One region of the Pseudarthrobacter lactosi genome, then DNA from elsewhere that is predicted to be linked to it. Evidence: riboswitches for the same ligand, from Rfam matches in the RefSeq annotation. Region 1 holds a riboswitch; each other region holds the start of a gene.
The links. Region 1 has a riboswitch for S-adenosylmethionine ahead of ACZY0Q_RS05120 (aminotransferase class V-fold PLP-dependent enzyme). Riboswitches for the same ligand answer to the same signal wherever they lie in the genome.

Region 1 (2,191 bases):
CGGTCCGGCGAAGTTGCTCCAGTCCGGCGAGGAGCCGCTGGGCATCCTCCAGGCGGGATCCTACGCCGAAGCTGGCCCGCAGCGAACCCGAGGGAAGGCCGAGCCGCTTGAGCAGCGGGTGCGCGCAGAAGCGGCCGTCCCGGAGACCAACGCCGTGTTCGGCCGACAGGTAGGCGGCCACGAGTCCGGCGTCGTACCCTGCCACGGAGAAGTTCACCACGCCGATGGTGCCGGTTTCAGCGTCCGTATCCGAGAAGATCTGATGCACAGTGACGCCGTCGATCTTCCCTAGCCCGTCCACCAGGAATGACCTGATGGCCGCTTCGTGGGCGTGCCAGCGGTCGTGGTCCAGGGATGCGATGACCTGGGTGGCTCGGGCCAGCGTGGCCGCGCCCAGGACGTTGGGGGAGCCGCCCTCGTGCCGGGCCGGACCGGTGGCCCAGCTGACGCCGTCGAGCCTGGCCTCGCGGACGGCGCCGCCGCCGGCCAGATGGGGAGTGCCTGCGTCGAGCCAGTCGGTGCGGCCCACCAGTACCCCGGAGCCGAACGGCGCGTAGAGCTTGTGGCCGGAGAAGGCGAGGTAGTCGACGTCGTCGGCACTGATATTGATGCGCCGGTGCGGCGCCAACTGAGCGGCATCCACCACGATCCGTGCGCCGTACTGATGGGCGAGGGCGGCCAGGGCCTTGACCGGGAGGATCTCGCCGGTGACGTTGGAGGCACCCGTGATCGCGAGGAGGCTCACGTTGCCCTGCTCAAGCTCGGCACGGAGGACCTCGAGCGTCCCCACGATGGTGTCCGCTGCGACGACGCTGCGGTGCGGGACGCCCTGCCACGGCAGCAGGTTGGCGTGGTGCTCGATGTCCAGGTAGAGGACATCGCCGTTGGGCCGTCCGTCCGTCGCCGGCAGGCAGCCCGCCAGCAGGTTGAGCGAGTCGGTGGTGTTCCGGGTGAAGATGACGGAGTCGTCCGGGCGTCCGCCCACAAAGTCGCGCACGATGTTCCGGGCGTTCTCATAGACGGAGGTGCTGATCTGCGATGCAAAGCCGGCGCCGCGGTGGACGCTGGCGTAGAACGGCAGGATCTCGTTGAGGTAGGCCGACACCACGGAGAGGGCAGGAGCGGAGGCGCCGTAGTCCAGGTTCGCGTAGCGGACGTGGCCGCCCTGGATCAACGGTGCCTGGATTTCAGCGCCGGTGACCGCGGAAAGGGGCCGCCCGGCTACGGCGGCGGCATCCTTGAACAGCGAAGCGGCGTTGTTGGGAGAAACACTGCTGGGGGAGACGGTGGCAGTTGTCACGGAGACCTCACTCTAAAAGGACTCCCGGTACCGGGAATCCGCGCTTGCCGTGTCCCTTCCGGACCGGCCTGGTCGTCACCCGGGGCACCCCACCGCGAATGGAGGGTTGCCGGCCAGCAAACCGGGGTTTAGCGCTGGCACTCGTGACCTGTTAAGAGCGTAGAACATGCGCCGGGGGGAGAAGGAAGCCCGGCTCAATGTTAAGGGCTTTGTTACGTGCGTTTGAGGAAGGGAACATTTGTCGAAGATACGACGGCGGACACCCCCATCAGGAGGTGCCCGCCGTCGATAATTCGAAAATTGACCTAAAGGAGGTCGTCCAGATCCGGGTTAAGCCGTTTGAGGACCTCTGAATGCAGGATGGAATTGGTGGCCAGCGCGTTGCCGCCGAACGGTCCGTCCTGACCCTCCAGGGAGGTGAAGCGGCCGCCGGCTTCCACCACGATGGGCACCAGGGCAGCCATGTCGTAGAGGTTCAGCTCCGGCTCGCAGGCAATGTCCACGGAACCTTCGGCCACCATGCAGTAGGACCAGAAATCACCGTAGGCGCGTGTGCGCCACACCTCTTCGGTCAGTCCCAGGAACTCATCCAGGTTGCCGCGTTCCTTCCAGCCGCCCAGGCTGGAATAAGACAGGGAGGCATCCGAAAGTTGGGAGACGTCCGAGACCCGGAGCCGCGTTGCGGCGGCGAGCGACTTGCCCATGTAGGCGCCGGAACCCTTGGCGGCCCACCAGCGCTTGCCCAGCGCGGGGGCGCTGACAACTCCCACCACGGGTTCGCCTTCGTCCACGAGGGCGATCAGGGTGGCCCAGACCGGGACGCCGCGGATGAAGTTCTTGGTGCCGTCGATGGGATCAATGATCCAGCGGCGGGAGCCGTGGCCGGAGCTG
Region 2 (2,191 bases), on a different contig from region 1:
GGTGGCTGTTGGCATACTGGTGTAATCCCCCAAGAACGGCTGCTTCAAAGACGGTGGCCGGTGCCTCTGCAAACTCTATCTGCCTCCGCCTTTGGTCCGGTTCAGCCCTGCTTAGTCTCGGGTCCCAGGACCAACAGCGGCACGAGCCGCTGCGCACAGGCGACTCCGACGAGGGTCTGCGGTCCGGCCCCCGCCCTGTTGTTCACCCCGGTGTCGTCGCACCAGTCCACGCCATAGGGGTAGGCCGTGACCCCGGCTGTCCCGGGTGCCATGCCAGCCGGGACGGTGAACACCAAAGTGAAGCCGCCGTCGTCGGTCATGGGAGCGAGCTCTTGCAGCACGGTGGTGCCGTACGGATCCAGCAATTCCGCCTGGACCCGCGCGTCGGCGCCGTAGCGGGCATCGCAGGTGGTGTCCGGCGCGCTGACGGTGACCTGGTCACCCGGTTTCGCGGCGGCCGGCGAGATGGAAAACTCCGGCGGCATGCAGGGCGGCGGAGCGAAAATGTCCCGGCAGCCTGTCGCGCCCAGGAGCACCGGCACGGCGCACAGCCCCACGGCCAAAACCCGTGCCCAGGCGCCCGTCAGTGAGTGGCCCCGCATCTTCCCCATGACCCGATTGTCCCGTCGGCGCCCGGGTTACGGAAGCACGGCGGGGTTACGGAAATTCGCGTTGGTTACGGAACATGACGACGGCGGCCGTGCGGCAGAGCGGGGCGGGTGTTACGTTTTTGGGGAGTAATGAGAACCGGCGCCAAGCCCTGACTGGCCGGTCGGCAACCCTCCCTTTCGCGGCGGGGTGCCTCAGGTGAATACTCGGCATATCGACCAATTCGAGCTGCAAGCGTGAAAGAAGGAGTTCCGTCGTGTCTGACGCCCCCGCCCCTGAAGAGAAACTGTTGTACCGGCTTGTCACCGGGCCGGATGACAGGTCTTTCTGTGAACGGATTTCCACTGCCCTGGCCGAAGGGTATGTCCTGCACGGCAGCCCGGCCGCGACGTTCAACGGCGGAGGCGTGATTGTTGCCCAGGCACTGATCCTCCCGACGGCGATCGCCAGTGCGGATGCCGCCGTCGCCACCGCCGTGGAAGACCTCGAGTTCGACGGCGAGGGCCACGCGTGAGCTACGCCGGAGACCTCACCCCGCAGGAAGCCTGGGCCAAACTGGAGCTGGGCGCCATCCTGGTGGACGTCCGCACCGAGGGCGAATGGGCCCACATCGGCATCCCCGATACCAAGGCCACGGACAACGATCCCCTGTTCATTCCGTGGACGTTCCCGGGCGGCATCCCCAACCCGGATTTCATCACTGACCTGACACAGCAGGCGCCGGAGGACGACGGCACGGAGCTGGTGTTCCTCTGCCGCTCGGGCCAGCGCTCCATCGCCGCCGCCGTCGCCGCGACGCAGGCCGGTTTCACCTCCTACAACGTCCTGGAGGGTTTCGAAGGCGAGCCGGACCGGTACGGCGAGCGCACCGTCAACGGCTGGAAGAACCGCGGCCTGCCCACCAACCTTGGAATTGCCAAGTGACCTTCAACGAAGACGCCGCCGGCTGGAGCGCCGAGACGCAGGCCGTCCGAGGCGGGCTGGACCGCACCAACTTCCAGGAAACCACCGAACCGGTCTTCCTGAACTCGGGCTTCGTCTACGAGTCCGCTGCCGCCGCCGAGCGTGCCTTCACCGGCGAGGACGAACGCTTCGTCTACTCCCGGTACGGCAACCCGTCCGTGGCCACCTTCCAGGAACGCCTCCGCCTGCTCGAAGGCACCGAGGCGTGCTTCGCGACGGCGTCGGGCATGTCAGCGGTGTTCACCGCTCTGGGTGCCCTCTTGGCGGCTGGGGACAGGGTGGTTGCCGCGCGTTCCCTGTTCGGCTCCTGCTTTGTGATCCTGAACGAAATCCTGCCGCGCTGGGGCGTGGAAACCGTGTTTGTTGACGGCCCGGACCTGGATCAGTGGGCTGCCGCACTGTCGGAGCCCACCACCGCCGTGTTCTTCGAATCGCCGTCCAACCCGATGCAGGAAATCGTGGACATCGCCGCGGTCAGCGAGCTCGCGCACGCCGCCGGGGCCACCGTCGTCGTGGACAATGTCTTTGCCACTCCGCTGCTGCAGCGCTGCGGCCAGTTCGGCGCGGACGTGATTGTGTACTCCGGCACCAAGCACATCGATGGCCAGGGACGCGTCCT
Region 3 (2,191 bases), on a different contig from region 1:
TGATTGTGGACTCCGGCAATTTCGACTTCGGCGCGGACCCGGAACGTTTCCCGGGCTTCAACACCCCGGACCCCACGTACAACGGGCTGGTCTACGCCCGTGACCTCGGGGCAGACGGAGCACTCGGCGCCAATCTGTCCTACATCCTGAAGGCGCGCGTCCAGCTGCTCCGTGACCTCGGCTCGGCGGTGTCACCCTTCAACGCCTTCCTTATCGCCCAGGGCCTGGAGACACTGAGCCTGCGGGTGGAGCGGCACGTGGCTAACGCCGTCGACGTCGCCCAGTGGCTAGAGGCGAGGGACGACGTCGAATCCGTCGCCTATGCGGGGCTGCCCTCCAGCCCCTGGTACGAGCGCGGCCGCAAATATGGGCCCAAGGGCACTGGTGCGGTGGTGGCGTTCAACCTGGCCGGGGGCGCAGAGGCAGGGAAGCGCTTCGTGGACGCCCTGGAGCTGCACTCCCACGTGGCCAACATCGGGGACGTCCGTTCACTGGTGATCCACCCGGCATCAACCACGCACAGCCAGCTCTCGCCCGAGCAGCAGGCTATCGCCGGGGTCACCCCGGGACTCGTGCGTTTGTCTGTGGGCATCGAACACATCGATGACATCCTCGCCGACCTTGAGGCCGGGTTCCGGGCGGCCAAGGGTGCGGCGGACCCTGACAAAGACGCGGGAAGCCAGCAGCAGTAGGGCTCCGTAAAGTCACAACCAGTCACACGCTTAGCCATAGGCCGGGGCTGTTCGTACACTCGAAGCAGGTCATGAGTGCCAGCGACAGCCCCGGCTTGCTGGCCGGCAACCCTCTTTTGCGGCGGGGTGCCCCGGGTGAGGACCTGGCCTGCCGGTCAATTGACGGTGGGCAAGCGCATAGAAAAGGTCCTTCCATGACGATCACCATTTCCCGTACTGCAGCACCCGGAAACGGCGTGGTCCGCTACGCCAGCATCGGCGGACTTGAGCTCGAAGCCGGCGGTTACCTCCCGGACGTCACCCTCGGCTATGAAACGTGGGGCACCCTCAACGCGGACGGCTCCAACGCGGTCCTGATTGAGCACGCCCTGACCGGCAGCACGCACGTGACACGCGGCGACAGTGACGAGCCCGGCTGGTGGGAACAGCTGGCCGGACCCGGCGCGCCGGTGGACACGGACCGGTTCTTTGTGGTCTCCATCAACATTGTGGGTGGCTGTTACGGCTCCACCGGGCCGTCCTCGGTTGCCCCGGACGGCAAGCCGTGGGGGTCACGGTTCCCACTGGTAACACTGCGGGACACCACGGCAGCTGAGGCCAGGCTGGCTGACCAGCTGGGCATCCTTAGCTGGTACGCCGTGCTGGGCGGCTCCATGGGCGGCGCACGGGCGCTGGAGTGGGCAGTCACCTACCCGGAACGGGTCCAGCGGTGCGCCGTTATCTCGATCGGTGCCGCTAGCACGGCCGAACAGATCGCGTTCGCCCAGGCCCAGACGCTCGCCATCCGCCAGGACAGCAATTTTAACGACGGCGACTACTATGGCGGTCCGCTGCCGGAGGACGGGCTGGCGCTGGCGCGGCGCATTGCGCACATCACCTACCGCTCCGCCGAGGAATTCGATGGCCGCTTCGGACGGTCGGCCCAGCACCCGGAATCACCGTTCCAGGCGGCTGCGTTGGGGGAGCGGGGCCGCTACCAGGTGGAAAGCTACCTGGACCACCAGGGCAAAAAGCTGGTTCGCCGCTTTGATGCCAACAGCTACATCGCCATCACCGACGCACTGATGAGCCACGACGTCTGCCGCGGGCGGGGTACCCTGGATGAAGCCTTGGGCCGGGCCACCGCCAGGTTCTTCGTGGCCGCCGTGGACAGTGACCGGCTGTACTTTCCGTCCCAATCCCGTGAACTGGCTGTTGCGCTCCCGGGTGACGTGGATGTGCACGTTATTGAGGCTCCGATCGGCCACGACGGCTTCCTGACCGAGATCGGCCAGCTCGGCGTCCAGCTCCGGAACACCTTCCTGGTCTAAGCGCTGGCCCCTGCCCTTAGGCGCGAACGGACAGTTGTGACCCCGGATCGGGGCCTCAACTGTACGTTCGCGCTGTTAAGTGGTTAGCCGTTCATGATGTCGGAGCGGCGCTTCATGTAGTCCTCCATGGCCAGCTCGCCGTTGCTGTACTGCTGGTCGAGTTCGGCCAGTTTCCGGGCGCGGTACCCC

Region 2: it holds a riboswitch for S-adenosylmethionine, as region 1 does, so the genes downstream of both, ACZY0Q_RS17995 (DUF1737 domain-containing protein) here and ACZY0Q_RS05120 (aminotransferase class V-fold PLP-dependent enzyme) in region 1, are expected to answer to the same signal.
Region 3: it holds a riboswitch for S-adenosylmethionine, as region 1 does, so the genes downstream of both, metX (homoserine O-acetyltransferase MetX) here and ACZY0Q_RS05120 (aminotransferase class V-fold PLP-dependent enzyme) in region 1, are expected to answer to the same signal.

The regions. Positions count from the first base shown of each region.
Region 1 covers NZ_JBVAYS010000001.1:1,104,830-1,107,020, reverse strand. The annotation lists gene ACZY0Q_RS05120 (aminotransferase class V-fold PLP-dependent enzyme) at 1-1,300, opposite strand, end outside; SAM riboswitch class IV at 1,336-1,449, opposite strand; gene hisN (histidinol-phosphatase) at 1,606-2,191, opposite strand, start outside.
Region 2 covers NZ_JBVAYS010000004.1:181,954-184,144, forward strand. The annotation lists gene opgC (OpgC domain-containing protein) at 1-15, opposite strand, end outside; gene ACZY0Q_RS17990 (hypothetical protein) at 102-611, opposite strand; SAM riboswitch class IV at 737-852, shown strand; gene ACZY0Q_RS17995 (DUF1737 domain-containing protein) at 866-1,123, shown strand; gene ACZY0Q_RS18000 (rhodanese-like domain-containing protein) at 1,120-1,533, shown strand; gene ACZY0Q_RS18005 (O-succinylhomoserine sulfhydrylase) at 1,530-2,191, shown strand, end outside.
Region 3 covers NZ_JBVAYS010000002.1:616,264-618,454, forward strand. The annotation lists gene ACZY0Q_RS12665 (bifunctional o-acetylhomoserine/o-acetylserine sulfhydrylase) at 1-692, shown strand, start outside; SAM riboswitch class IV at 760-874, shown strand; gene metX (homoserine O-acetyltransferase MetX) at 887-2,002, shown strand; gene ACZY0Q_RS12675 (hypothetical protein) at 2,086-2,191, opposite strand, start outside.